Regions from separate parts of the Bradyrhizobium huanghuaihaiense genome, predicted to be linked through region 1. Evidence: predicted binding sites of a transcription regulator. Region 1 holds the regulator's gene; each other region holds the start of a gene.
What was found. Region 1 encodes LexA, which represses DNA repair genes until DNA is damaged. Its sites were predicted from a motif close to TGTTCNNNNTGTGTTCNG; they were not measured.

Region 1 (4,667 bases):
ACCAGGCCAGCACGGCGTCGAGCCCGGCGCTCCCGATTACCGGCAAGGCAACCATCTGGCTCAGCCCGGACGCGCGGGCTTCGGCCGCGGCGATCGATTTGTCATGCGCGAGATCATCGTTGAGCGCAGGCATCCCCGTGGCCCAGGCGCCGCCGATGCTGCCGTCGCCCCTCGTGATGGACTTGTCCGCATAGAGCGCGGCAAGGTCGGTCTGGGCGCTGCAATCGCCGGCGCGGAAGACCAGCGCAGAACGAGCCTCGTTCGGCCCCCAGATCTCGAAGCGCCGCGCAATCGGCGTTGCCTGCGCGGAGAGGAAGGTCAGCACCCAGGTCTGGTCGGTGCCGGTCCGGTAGGGAACGCCGACGCCGAGATTGATCCCGACCTCGGCGGCGTCTTCCCAGCGCAGAAAGCTCTTGGCGTTGTGCAGGTCCTTGATGATCAGCGGCAGGCCGGCTTTCCAGGTGCGTCCGGGCAGGCCGAAGCCGCGCGGAAACCTGGTGTGGCGCGAGTTGAACTCGAACATGTCGGCGGTGCCATAGTAACCGTCGACCAGGCCCATCTCGTGGGAGGTATCGGGGTCGTTGTGCCAGAGCTCGATCGCGCCGACATGCGCCTCGTCGTCGCCGCAGAACAGGACCATCACGGCTTGCAGGAATTCGCCTGAAAATACCGGCACCGCCACGCCGCAAGTCAGGCCCGCCGCGAGCGCCTGGTCGGTCCGCCTGAAATAGGAGTTGGCGAATTTGGTGAGGATGACGGGATGGCCGGAAGCCCAGGCCTTGCCGGGAAGGCCCTCATCCCGACCGAAGCGCAGCTCTTCACTTGCGGCCCTGAACGCGGACAGCCCTTCGCCGTAGAGGCCCCCGCCGAATTCCAGCCGCGTACGCGTCCGGTCGGGCACCCAGAGTTCAACGACGCGAATGAAGGTCTTCATCGAACGTGTCCGCCGCCTCAAGCCTTTTGGCAGCATCGGCCATTTGCCTGCGGAACGGACGTTCAAAATTCAGGCAGGGCAGCGCAAACTTCGTGCGACGGAGAAGAGCGGCGGCTGATCGGCGAAGGTATTTTCGAAGATGCAAACCACACCACGTCGCCGGCCACGGCCGGCGATGGCGATTTCAATCATGGCCCGACCCGCGAGCCGGGGCTGCTACGATCAGCCGATCGGCAGGCGTGTGATCGTCGGCCTGTCGGCCATGGTCTGCGGCTTGTGCTCGCGCTCGCCGAGTGGCTGGGTCACCGGCAATTGCAGCACGGTTGCGCGCTGGCCTTCGACGAGCTGAGTCACCAGCACGTATTTGCCGTCGGGAAATTCGATCGCATCGTGATGGCGATCCGGAATGTGCGGGTCGATCTTGCCGAACTTGCCGACGCGCGAGTTGATGGTGCGCGTCCAGATCCAGCGATTGTCGTAGCGGACGTTGTCGGCGAAGGCGAGCTCCGTTCCCGGCAGCAGGCATACCGCGACGGACATGTCGGCTTCGGAGGCGAAGCCGCGTGTCGAGGTGCCGCGGAAGGTTGTCGTGACGATCGTCTCACCGACTTCGGCAGGACGCGTCGCGACGGCGTGCAGGCTGTAGTCACACATCGGGGTGCTCCTCATTCGAAGATAGCGACCCGCGCCTCTTGTCGAGGCACAAGCCTCTATCAGAGTGGAAGCATACAACGGTCTGCTTGGTTGTGGGCAAATCTGCGGCTTGGGTCCGCACGCCGCCATCACAATATCTTTTTCAGATGCACGAGGAACAAAGCCCGCTTCCGTGCATTCTGCGAGCTTCTTCTTCGTCAGCGGCCAGCAGGTGCCGACCAGCCCGAATACGGCGAGGCCGGTTGCGACTGCTGTCCAACGGCGTCGCGTGCGTTGCGCAATTGCTCACGCGTCGTCGCTGGCGTCGTCTTGCGGACATGATGCGATCGTGCGGCGACGGCCGGTGACACTGACGTTGCGATCAGCGCCATCGCGACGGTGCTCAAGACGATCTTGCGCATGGTTGTCTCCTCGGTTTCTCAAAGGCCCGTAAAGCGATGCGTGCTTTGCGCGGCGTGCCGAGGATCTAGCGCGGGGGAGGTGGCCGGATAATCTGTGCAGAACCAGAAAGACTATCCAGCCGGAGCGGACAATGATCCGCTCCAATCGTTCAGGCGCGGTCGCCAACTGGCGCCGCGGGATGCACTTAGTACTTCCGGTACAGGCCGATCAGCTTGCCCTGAATCTTCACCCGGTTGGGCGGCAGGATGCGGACCTCATAGGCGGCGTTGGCGGGCTCGAGCGCGATCGATGCGCCGCGGCGGCGGAAGCGCTTCAGCGTTGCTTCCTCGTCGTCGATCAGCGCCACCACGATGTCACCGGTGTCGGCGCTCTCGTTGCGCTGGATCAGCGCCATGTCGCCGTCGAGGATGCCGGCTTCCACCATCGAATCGCCGCGCACTTCGAGCGCGTAGTGCTCGCCGGAGCCGAGCATGTCAGGCGGTACGCTGATAGTGTGGCTGCGGGTCTGCAGCGCCTCGATCGGCGTGCCGGCCGCGATACGGCCCATGACGGGCACGGCGACGGGACGCTCACCCTCGTCAGCCGGCGGGCTGGAGGTCGTGCGCACCTTGCCGAGATTGCCTTCGATGACGCTCGGCGTGAAGCCGCGGCGGTTGCCGGCAGCCGCCTGGAGCTCGGGCAGCTTGATGACCTCGATCGCGCGGGCGCGGTTGGGCAGGCGCCGGATGAAGCCGCGCTCCTCGAGCGCGGTGATCAGGCGATGGATACCCGATTTCGAGCGCAGATCGAGCGCGTCCTTCATCTCGTCGAAGGAAGGCGGCACGCCGCTTTCCTTCAGTCGCTCGCTGATGAACCGCAGGAGCTCGTATTGTTTGCGCGTTAACATCTCGACCAAAATCCCCCGGTTGATGTCGTTCGATTCCGAGACGCTCAGTTCAGCGATAAGCCGCTGCATGCTCGAAACAAATCATGAACGGACACTATATGTTCGATACATGTTCCGCAACTGCTTAATTTACCGTGAACGCGACAAAGTTCGCGGAACGCGTGTGGTGACAGCGTTCATACGGGCAGCAGCAGCACCTCGCATTGCGTGCCGGCTTCGGCCTCGGGCGCGAACGGCGCGCGTACGAGAAGTGCCTGTGCCGCAGCGAGATTCGCAAGCAGCGAGGAATCCTGGTGATTGACGGGCAGGGCGATCAGCGTGCCGTCGTCGCGTCGCTCCAGGCGCGTGCGTAGATAATCCTCGCGCTGGTCGTTGGCATTGAGGTCGCGGCCGAGCACGGCGCGCTCGCGGCGATGATGAATCACGGTGCGACCCGACAGTGCGCGAATCAACGGCACCATGAACAGGAAAGCGCAGACGTAGGATGACACGGGATTGCCGGGCAGGCCGATGACGCGCATCGCGTCGAACCGGCCGTGCATCATCGGCTTGCCCGGCCGCATCGCGATCTTCCAGAACGACATCGCGATCCCCTCGGCCTTGAGCGCCTGCTGGACCAGATCGTGGTCGCCGACCGAGGCGCCGCCGGACGTGATCAGGATGTCGGCGCCACTCTCGCGGGCCCGGCGGATCCCGGCGGTGGTGGCTTCCAGCGTGTCGGCGGCAACGCCGAGGTCGACGGTATCGGCGCCCTCCTGGCGGGCGAGCGCGTGCAGGGCGTAGCCGTTGGAATAGACGATCTGGCCGGGGCCGGGCGTCGCGCCCGGCATCACCAGCTCGTCGCCGGTGGCGAGGATCGCGACCTTCGGACGGCGTTGCACGGGTAGGTGCGGGTGATTCATCCCGGCCGCGAGTGCGAGGTCGCGCTCGGTGAGCCGGGCTCCCTTGCGCAGCAGCACCTCGCCCTCGGCAAAGTCGACCCCGGCGCGCCGGATGTGCCGTCCGGGAATCGCTGCTTCCTTGATCGTGATGCGCTTGCCATCAGCGACCGTATCCTCCTGGATCACGACCGTATCCGCGCCGGCGGGAACGACGCCGCCGGTGAAGATCCGGACCGCTTCGCCGGCGCCGACCAACCCGGCAAACGGCCGCCCGGCCGCGACCTCGCCGATCACCGTCAGTTGGGAATCGATCGTCGCCGCATCGGCCGCGCGCACGGCATAGCCGTCCATCGCCGACATCGCCTGCGGCGGCTGCGTGCGCCGCGCCGCGACGTCGCGCGCGAGCACGCGGTGGTAGGCCTGGTCGAGGGGGACCGTCTCCTCAGGCAGCGGCTCTGCGCCGGCAAGCACCGCGGCAAGCGCGTCAGATACCGGCATCAAGGCCACGGGTGAAAACTCCTGCTGAGCACGTTCGGCAAATCGGCGGCGAGAGTTCTAGCCGAGTGCGGCCGCAGAGGCAAAACAGTGGAGATGCAGGATGATTCAGCCTGCGTCGTTCGCTCTATCGCGAAAGATGGACGTCAAATCCGCCGCGGCATGATCCGGAAGGCGAGGCAGACCGGCACGAGGACGGCCATGGCAAGCACGAGAAGAACGAGCGCCACGGCCAGCATCGGTCAACTCCCTGCCGGCGCGTCCGGACTGACGTCCGGCGCTTTGGGGCCCTGATCCTTGTCGGGCAGCGGGTCGGCCTGGGATTTCAGGTCGGCGGCCTTGCTGATCAACTTGGCGGATAGGTCGGAGTCCGAGGTGGTTCTTGCGAACTCGAGCAGGAGAGAGGCTTGCTTGG
Region 2 (4,667 bases), 3.2 Mb from region 1:
GATCGAGCTTCGCATGTTATAGATGTCGAGCCCGAAGCATGCGGCCTGCTCGCCTACCGGCTTGCCGTCGTTGTGTTCGCGCATCCACTCGACGAAAGCGGCGACATCGGTGTTACGCCACATCCAGGTCGGGAAGCGTTCGAACGGCTTCTCGTCCGGGCCGCGCGACCCTCGATGGCGAACATAGCGGTCGATCGCGGCGGCATCAGGCCAATCCGCTTCCACTGCGACGGTCGTGAAGCCGTGCTTCTCGATCAGGTGTCGCGTGATCGCGGCTCGGGCCTGGTAGAACTCCGACGTACCGTGGCTGGCTTCGCCGAGCAGGACGACGCGGGACTGCGCGAAGCGATCGAACTGGGCACCGAAGCCCGGATCGCGGAAGGAAGGCAAGGGTTCGACGGCGGCGCCGATCATCTCGGTCAGCGAGCGGAAATGCGTGCGTCCGGGGATGTGGTTGCTGGCGGAACGCGTGCCGTCCTCGGCCCATCCCTGCTCCCCGATCAGGGGCACGAAGCGGACGGCCCCGAAGGTTTCTTCTTCGTATTCGGTGTCGCTCCAGCGCGTGATCCGCAGCAGCGACTGTTCGTGTTCGGAATCACCGACCGGAATGACGAGGCGCCCGCCGATAGACAATTGCCGCTTGAGTGCATCCGGCACGATGGGACCGCCGGCGGCGACCAGGATCGCGTCGAATGGCGCCGCTTCGGGCAAGCCGCGGGTGCCGTCTCCGGTATGGACGATGCAATTGTCGTACCCGAGCGCCGCAAGCCGCCCAGCGGCGATCCTGGCCAGATCTTCATGCCGTTCGATGGTGTGGACAGTTTTGGCGAGCCGCGACGCGACCGCCGCGGCATAGCCCGAACCGGTTCCGACTTCGAGCACCTTGTCCGGCGGCTTCAGTTCGGCCGCTTCGGTCATCAGTGCGACGATGTAGGGCTGCGAGATGGTCTGCCCGTTCGCGATAGGCAGCGCACCGTCCTCATAGGCGAACTCCTCCAGGCCGGATTCCACGAACCGCTCCCGAGGAATCTGCTTCATCGCGTTCAGAACGCGTCGATCGCGGATTCCGCGGCGTGCGAGTTGAACGTCGACCATGCCGTGGCGAAGATGTGAAAAATCGGTCATGGCAACCGATCCAACGAATTACGAAGGTGCCTGGAAGCGCATGCGCAAGGCCATCAACCGTACCGCCGGCCGAGACTCTGCCGGTTTTACAGACGATCGCGGAGCTCGGTCACACCTTCCTCCTGGGCGCAGTGGTCGCAGCAATAATACGTGCCGTTCTTTTCAAGGCCGTGTCCAACAATGCGCGTTCCGCAATGTTTGCACGTCGGGGCCAGGGCATGAATTGCGCACTCAAAGCTATCGAACGTGTGCGCCTGGCCGTTCATCGTCACCTGAAAAGCTTTGTCATAGTCATTGCCGCAGGTTTCGCATGTCGACATTATGCCTCCTTCACGCCGCACGGCGCTTGCGAGTTTGAGCAGCTTTCTTGGCTGACTTGGAACGTTCAGAGGCTGGGCGGCTGGCGGACGCTTTTCCGCCAAGCCTGCCGCCCTTGCGGGACGGTGAAGTGTCTTCTTCGGTGCCTCTGCCGGACCCGCTCTTTTTGCCACCATGGGTTTCTTTGTTTACGGTTGCCCAGGCTCGCCGTTCGGCTTCCTTGTCGGGAACGCCTCGAGCTTCGTAACCTTCCTCGATGTGCTCGGCCTGTCGCTTCTGCTTGTCGGTGTAGCTTCGTTTGTCTCCGCGTGGCATCACGGCCTCCTTTGACAAAATCGCCTCTTGTTCTACTGCCGCTATTCAACGCCAGCCCTCTTGCGCATTTCTTCAATGAGCTTGGACGCCTGCGCCTTGGTGAGGTCCTTCCCGACCGTGAAGGGCTGGTGTGCTTGTTCTGACAGGGTCTGCAAGTAGGATGCCTGGGCGTCAGTCATCGGCTCGTCCCCCGACACCCAATCGTCGGGGTCCTTCTTAATATTGGCAGCGGTTTCCTTGGTGCTCATGGGCGTTGCCTTGCGCTAGGAACGGTGAAGCTCACTGACGCTAGGAACGGTGGAGTTCTCTGATTGTTCCTATTTCGAGTGACAAATCCAGACCGATTCGGCAATCCCGATGCGATCTTGAATGTGGCGCCCGCTGAGAATCGGCCCTTGCGATACTCTGTGGACACGAAGGATCGCCGGGCTCCTGCCACCTTCCCAACCGCCTCGCTACCTTGGAAGTGCGGGAAGCTCTCTCCAATGGCGTCCAAGGCGAGGCAAGGCAGCGCATTCGTAGTGCCGAAGCGCCGGCTTCTGCGATCCGTCGTGCGACGCTGCGCGTCAGGGAGCGGATGATGCAGTTTCGCCGGTCAACGAGATTGGCTGGCGGCGCGCGGATGATGCCCCGGTTGGGCTTCGGAGGCCCACGCTCGCTCTCCACTTGGGCGCGGTGGCGTCTTCATGCTCTTCGAGGTAGGCGATCAGGATGTCCGCGCCCTCGCGAGCGAAGGCGATGGCGACGGCTCTTCCAATTCCACTGTCACCGCCCGTGATAATGGCCCGTTTGCCCCGCAGACGGCCCGAGCCCTTGTAGCTGTTCTCGCCGTGATCCGGACGCGGATCCATCTTCGCGGTCGAACCGGGCATCGGTTGGCTCTGACTGGGGTACGGCGGCTTAGGATAGTCGGGCATTGTCAGAGCGGTCTCCACTCGTCGAGAACCCGACAACCGCCTGGCAATGCCCAAGGTTCCTAAGCAGTTGCCGACCGTCCCCGCCGATTACCGCTCGCGAAGCGCTTGCGCACAGGCGCGCCCGGCTTCCGTCGCAACAATCGAGGGTCGCCCGATCTGCATAGAGCGCCAGCAGGTCCTCTAGACGTTTGGCCCGGTGGCGCTTGCGCTGTGCCCACATTCGCGCTCGCCCGATCTTATCGACGATCCTGATCCAGATCAGTATCGGATGACAAGGCGCCTCTAGATACATTTCACCTGCTTCGCGTTCGCAAGGTGGAGCATCGTGCAAATGGGGCGTGACGATCTACATAGCCGGGCTTCTGATTTGATCAAGCGGGGGTTAGGTCTTTTTCGTTCCACGAGAGCACAGCCTGCCGCTGTCCACGAGCGCGGGCTTTGACGAAGGCATTGTCGAGCTGACCAGTCTGCGGACGCCCTGTGTCCTCATCGAACGCTTCCAGGCCGGCTTGAAACGGCAGCTCTCGTCGGCGGAAAACGCGCGCTCCATTCAAATCTGGGGTGCTGGGCGTGGTGCGGGCCGGCGGACCGGTCGCGGCCGGCGACAGCGCGCGGGTTCGGCTGCCGTCCTCTTCGTTTCGCGCCTCACCGGCCTTGTAAGAGCGCGGTACCGAATCGAAGCTCGTTCGGTTGACCGGACAGGCATGGCCGCAAGGTAACGGCGGTACGCTTGGGGCTGGGGGATCAATCGACAGTCCGGGACTATCTAAGCCGCCGCGCCCAGCTGGCGGCTTTTTCTTTGGCCTCGATCTTTCCTTCCCCGCAACGCCAGATTGATCTCCTCGAGCAAGCGTGGGTCAGGAATTGCCGCATCGCAGAAGTGCCGATACCTAGCGGATATTCCCTGTGCTTAGCAGGTGAACCCGCCTACTTGAGCGGGAGGAGCCACGTTTTCCTTAAAGGCGTCCCTTATTAGGAACGAGCTCTCGACTTCGACATTCCATTCGAAATGCAATCGGGAGCCTCAGCATGGCCACGCAAATCGTTATGGATCACAGCGGCGACAGCCGGCACTTTTTCGACAACTCCGAGGCAGATGCCTTGGCAGAAGCAGAGAGGTTATTCCTAGAATTCACCAGCAAGGGTTATACTGCGGCGGTGCGGACAGACCCTGGCGAGGTAACCAGGATCACCACATTCGATCCAGCGGCGGAAGAGACATTGTTTTTCCCGCGGCTTGTGGGTGGGTGAGCACAAGTGAAGAATGTGTCCCGTCGCGCAGGTAATTGGAGTCTGCGGAGCTTGGCCGTTGGTAAGCTTTATCAAGCGGCCAAGGACGAGAAGACGAGCTTCGCTCGCTCCCTGCGGCTTCTGCGTTCATGGCTTTCGCTCCAGCAAAGAGTTCAATTCGACACGAAAGGATACTTCGACGTCGTCGGATGTGATACCGGAAAGCGCTACCGCATTCGTCGGGGAACATCAGCTAACGTCCACGAAATCGATGAATATGGGCGTCTCGGGACGGGGCGATGCTTCGTTCCGCTCGGTGGCTTGCCACATGGCGACGTCATGCTTGCTCAGAAGATCGCTCTGGAGACGGACGAGGCGCGCGCCTTGAACGTCGCCAACAGCTTCCCTGGGCCTGTCACCTGGCGAATGCCACGTCTTTCTTCAGAGAGGAGAAGTTCACGGCGCTCTCTTTCGACCGAGTTGGGTCAATCGCATCAGTGATTCGATTGATTCGGTTGGTTGGATGCATTTTCGAAGGGTTTACCGATGGCGATCGATGCTTTTAGAGGAACAACGCCGCTGTTTCTTCCTGAACGTTTTTTCGTCGGGCGGCTAGAAGGTTGGGCAGTACTGGAAAGTCTAGTTGGCGGACTACTGAAACGCGCAACAATTGTTGGTCACGGCGAACTAGATGCTGACACCGACACAGTGCTGTTCATCGAGACATATACATTTGACGATGGTCATAGCGACACTCTGCAT
Region 3 (4,667 bases), 2.1 Mb from region 1:
GCGAACAGGCCATTCGGCCTGCATGGCGGCGGCGAGATGATGCTGTGCAGGCGCGGCCAGCACCGCGCTTTCGGGGATATGGGTATCCTCAGGCAGGTGCACGACGACGCGTTTTCCCCCGATGCGCGCGGCGATGCGATCGATCAAAGCGGCGAGCTCGTCATTGTCGTGGACATGGGCGTCGAGGTCGCGCTGTTCCTGCACCACGATCTCGGTGCGGCTCGCCGACAGGCGCACCATGTCGAAGCCGAACCCGGGATCCAAGGGATCGGCGAGCGCATCGAGACGCTCGCGGAACAGGCGGTCGATCACCGCGCTGCGCGTCACCGGACGCCCGGTCTCGACCATGATCGCGCGCACCGCGCCGTCGGTGCGGAAGAAGGCGGCTTCCAGCCGCCGCGCGCCCTTGCCCTGCTTCTCCATGGACGCGATCAGCGTGTCCGCAAGCCGCGACAGCGTAATCGCAATCATGGTGTCGGTCGCGATCGGCTCGGCAAAGCGCTTCTCGACGATGTAATCGGGCAGCGGCTTGCGCGGATTGATCGGCGCATCGCCCTGCCCCAGCGCATGCGCGAGCAAAGTCGAAAACCGCGCACCGAACCGTGCCGTGATCTCGGAGGGGCTGCGCGAGGCGACATCGCCGATGGTCTTCAGGCCGGCACGACGCAGGCCGGTGGTGATGGCCTCGCCCGCACCGAGCGCGGACACCGGAAACCGGTCGATCGCCGCCCCCTCCCCGCCATCGGCCACGATGGTGCCGGATGCCTGCCGTGTCAGCGTGCGCGCGCAAATCGAAGTGCCGGCGATCGCCGCGCTGACGGCAAAGCCCTGACGTGCGAGGGCACGAACCAGTGTCTGCAACAGTGCCGCTTCGCCGCCGAACAGATGCGCGCAACCGGTGATGTCGAGAAACAGCCCATGCGGCGGATCGAGCGCCACCAGCGGCGTGAAGCGGTCGCACCAGTCGGCGATGTCACTGAGCGTCTTGGCATCGGCCACGACATCGGCGTCGAACACTTTCAGGTCCGGGCACATCGCCCGCGCATTGGCGAGCGGCTGGCCGATGTACAGGCCGAGACGCTCGGCGGTTTCGTCGACCGCATGGATCACCAGCGCATTGTTGTTCTTGATGACGACAATGCTCGGCTCATGATTGGCCTTACCCAGCCCGGCGCTGTTGAAGAACCGCTGGATCCGGTCGATGGGCAGGCGCGGCAGCCACAGGCTGAGAATACGTCGAGGGTTCACTGAACTGGCACTCATCACAATTCCATTCCATGATCCACCGGCCGCACGGGCCATGACGATTGCGCAAGAGCTCGGCATCGAAGCGCGGCGCGCCCCAGGCGCTCCAAGGCGCCGCAGGCATTGAAGCTGAGCCCGGCGGCGAATGCGCCGCGCGCAGCATCCATCGCGTCTCCGCGGTCGAAGGCAGCGGCTGGGCGGCCATGCGCAGCATCAGACCGGTGACGCCGGAGCCTTGCGCAGCCAGCGTCAGCTTGCGGCTCGCCACGAGATCGAACTGCCTGATATCGCCCCAGAGCTCGAGCACGACGACGCCGAGCGCATCGCAGGCGAGCGCATCGGCCGAGGTGCGCAGCGCACTCTCGACATCGGCGGCGCGCACCATCACCACGCGGCGCGGATCGAGGCCGAGCTCGGCGAGCCCGCTCATCGACAGCGCGCCGGCCTCGACTTCCGAAAAATCCTGCCGCACCCACAGCAGCGGCCGGCGCGCTGAGACACGCCCCGCAAGCCCCATGACGAAGCCGGTCGCGGCCGCGCCCTGGCGCCCTTCGCAAAACACCTCGTGGACCGCCGCGCGCGCGAGCCCGCCCTTCAGCACGCGATCGACTTCGCCGTGGCCGAGGGCGACGCGGTCTTGCTGATGCACGACCTCCGCCGTCTCGATGCGCTCGATCTGGCCGCGCAAGGTCGCAAGCGCGCTTGTCCGTGCGCCGCTCATGCTCGCCGCTCCTTCAGGGGTGATTGCCAATGGCTCTCCAAAAGAGAACCAACGACTGGCTCATTTGTTCATGATATGTTCTAATATAAAGCTAACGGCGGCCGAAGAGTCAATCGAATTGGCGGGCCAGGGATTCATGAGCTAAATCAAAGGGATTCCAGGATGGACGTACAACGCAAGCTGGAGATTCTGGCGGATGCCGCCAAATACGACGCGTCTTGCGCCTCCAGCGGCACCGAGACGCGGGATTCCAGCGACGGCAAGGGCATGGGCTCGACCGCGCCCGGCATGGGCATCTGCCATTCCTATGCGCCCGATGGACGCTGCATCTCCTTGCTCAAGGTACTGCTGACCAACGCCTGCAATTACGATTGCCTCTATTGCGTCAACCGCGCCTCCTCCAACGTGCCGCGCGCCCGCTTCACCATCGAGGAGGTGGTCAAGCTGACGCTCGACTTCTACCGGCGCAATTACATCGAGGGCCTGTTCCTCTCCTCCGGCATCATCCGCAGCCCCGACTACACCATGGAGCAGGTGGTCAGCGTCGCGCGAAAGCTGCGCGAGGAGCATCACTTCCGCGGCTATATCCACCTCAAGACCATTCCCGAGGCCGACGACGCCCTGATCGCGGAAGCCGGCAAATATGCCGATCGTCTCTCCATCAACATCGAGATGCCTGAGGAAACGAGCCTTAAGCAATTCGCGCCCGAGAAGGACGTCCGCGCGATCCGCCGCACCATGGGCCGGCTGCGGCTGAAGCTCGACGAGGCCGAGGAAGATCGTAGCGCGAAGACGAAGGCAAAGCCGCAGCGCTTCGCGCCGGCCGGCCAGAGCACGCAGATGATCGTCGGCGCCGATAGCGCCTCCGATCACACCATTCTCCACACCAGCGCCAATCTCTACGGCTCATACAAGTTGAGGCGCGTCTACTACTCCGCCTTCAGCCCGATCCCCGATGCGAGCCGCGCTTTGCCTCTGGTACAGCCACCGCTGCTGCGCGAGCACCGGCTCTACCAGGCCGACTGGCTGATGCGGTTCTACGGCTTTGATGTCGGCGAGATTGTCGACGACAGCGCCATGCTGCCGCTGGACATCGATCCGAAGCTCGCCTGGGCGCTGCGCCATCGCGACCGCTTCCCGCTGGACGTCAACCGCGCCAGCCGCGAGGAGCTGCTGCGCGTGCCGGGCTTCGGCACCAAGGCGGTCGAACGCATCATCGCAACGCGGCGTACCACCACGATCCGCCTCGCCGATCTCGCGCGGCTGCACGTGCCCCGCAACAAGGCGCTGCCGTTCATCGTCCTCAGCGATCACCGTCCCTCACCACATCGGCTCGACGCTGCCGGGCTGATCGAACGATTCAAGCCGAAGGCAACGCAACTGGGATTTGGCTTCTGATGCAGTACATTACCCTCGATACCGAAACCGATTTCGACGGCTGGCGCCAAGCCGCGCGTAGCCTCGTGCTTCACCACGTGCAGCCCAGCGATGTCACCTGGACCGTGAAAGGCGGCGAAGCGGAGTTGTTTGCACCGCCCGCGCCGTCTCCGATCCTCGAGGTGAACGACGGCACCTTCAACGTCTCGGCAAAATTCGTCGAGCTGGCGAAGGCCGCGATCCTGCATCGCGATCTCCAACGCTTTGCCATCCTCTATCGCCTGCTGTTCCGACTGAAGGACAACCACGATCTCATCGAGGTCGCGACCGATCCTGACGTCGCGCAGGTGACGGCGATGGCAAGAGCCGTCCATCGCGACGAGCACAAGATGCACGCCTTCGTGCGCTTCCGCGAAATCGGAAGGGAACGCGCAGCGCATTACGTCGCCTGGTTCGAGCCGGAGCACCACATCGTCGAGCTCGCAGCCCCGTTCTTCGCCAAGCGCTTTGCCGACATGCCCTGGTCGATCCTCACCCCCGATCTGTGCGCGCATTGGGACGGCCATGCGCTCTCGTTCACATCAGGTGTCAGCAAGAGCGAAGCGCCCGGCGAAGACCGGCTGGAGGAAACCTGGCGGCGCTATTATGCCAGCATCTTCAATCCGGCCCGGCTCAAGGTGAAGGCGATGCAGACCGAGATGCCGAAGAAATACTGGAGGAACCTGCCCGAGGCTTCGATCATTAAGCCCTTGATCGAGGATGCCGAGCGCATGACCGGCGCCATGATCGCCCATGCCGCAACCGATCCGCACAAGCCTCAGAAGCGGCCGGAGGCTCCGATGACACGCAAAATTGCTGCCGACGATCTCGAAGCGCTCCGCGAGGAAGCCGCTCATTGCCGCGCCTGCCATCTCTACAAGGACGCGACGCAGACCGTGTTCGGCGAGGGTCCGAAGAACGCCAATATCATGCTGGTCGGCGAGCAGCCCGGCGACAAGGAAGACCTCGCCGGCCACCCCTTCGTCGGCCCGGCCGGCCAGATGCTCGACCGCGCGCTGGAGGAGGCCGGCGTCGACCGCAAGAAGGTCTATGTCACCAACGCCGTGAAGCACTTCAAATTCGTGCCGCGCGGCAAGATCCGCCTGCACCAGAAGCCGAATACGCCGGAGATCCGGGCGTGCCGGCAATGGTATGAGCGGGAAGTTTCGGCACTCCAGCCCGACCTCATCGTCGCGATGGGCGCGACCGCCGCGCAGAGTGTGTTCGGCAAGATCACGCCTATCGGCAAGAACCGCGGCCGGCTGATCGACCTTCCCGACGGCCG

Region 2: a site for LexA is predicted at 2,060-2,077, ahead of N2603_RS35970 (DUF3072 domain-containing protein). Genes of this name have one in related genera too.
Region 3: a site for LexA is predicted at 2,032-2,049, ahead of N2603_RS30870 (ImuA family protein). Genes of this name have one in related genera too.

The regions. Positions count from the first base shown of each region.
Region 1 is NZ_CP104172.1:4,461,454-4,466,120, forward strand. It holds gene N2603_RS21300 (GAF domain-containing protein) at 1-934, opposite strand, end outside; gene N2603_RS21305 (hypothetical protein) at 921-1,052, shown strand; gene N2603_RS21310 (hypothetical protein) at 1,157-1,588, opposite strand; gene N2603_RS21315 (hypothetical protein) at 1,786-1,989, opposite strand; gene lexA (transcriptional repressor LexA) at 2,175-2,876, opposite strand; gene N2603_RS21325 (molybdopterin molybdotransferase MoeA) at 3,053-4,264, opposite strand; gene N2603_RS21330 (hypothetical protein) at 4,495-4,667, opposite strand, start outside.
Region 2 is NZ_CP104172.1:7,632,856-7,637,522, reverse strand. It holds partial or broken gene N2603_RS35985 (protein-L-isoaspartate(D-aspartate) O-methyltransferase) at 1-1,125, opposite strand, end outside; gene N2603_RS35980 (hypothetical protein) at 1,212-1,445, opposite strand; gene N2603_RS35975 (plasmid stabilization protein) at 1,456-1,758, opposite strand; gene N2603_RS35970 (DUF3072 domain-containing protein) at 1,800-2,006, opposite strand; partial or broken gene N2603_RS35965 (SDR family NAD(P)-dependent oxidoreductase) at 2,436-2,675, opposite strand; gene N2603_RS35960 (hypothetical protein) at 3,705-3,926, shown strand; gene N2603_RS35955 (hypothetical protein) at 3,978-4,406, shown strand; gene N2603_RS35950 (DUF3833 family protein) at 4,452-4,667, shown strand, end outside.
Region 3 is NZ_CP104172.1:6,520,473-6,525,139, forward strand. It holds gene N2603_RS30865 (Y-family DNA polymerase) at 1-1,263, opposite strand, end outside; gene N2603_RS30870 (ImuA family protein) at 1,160-1,966, opposite strand; gene N2603_RS30875 (putative DNA modification/repair radical SAM protein) at 2,129-3,364, shown strand; gene N2603_RS30880 (UdgX family uracil-DNA binding protein) at 3,364-4,667, shown strand, end outside.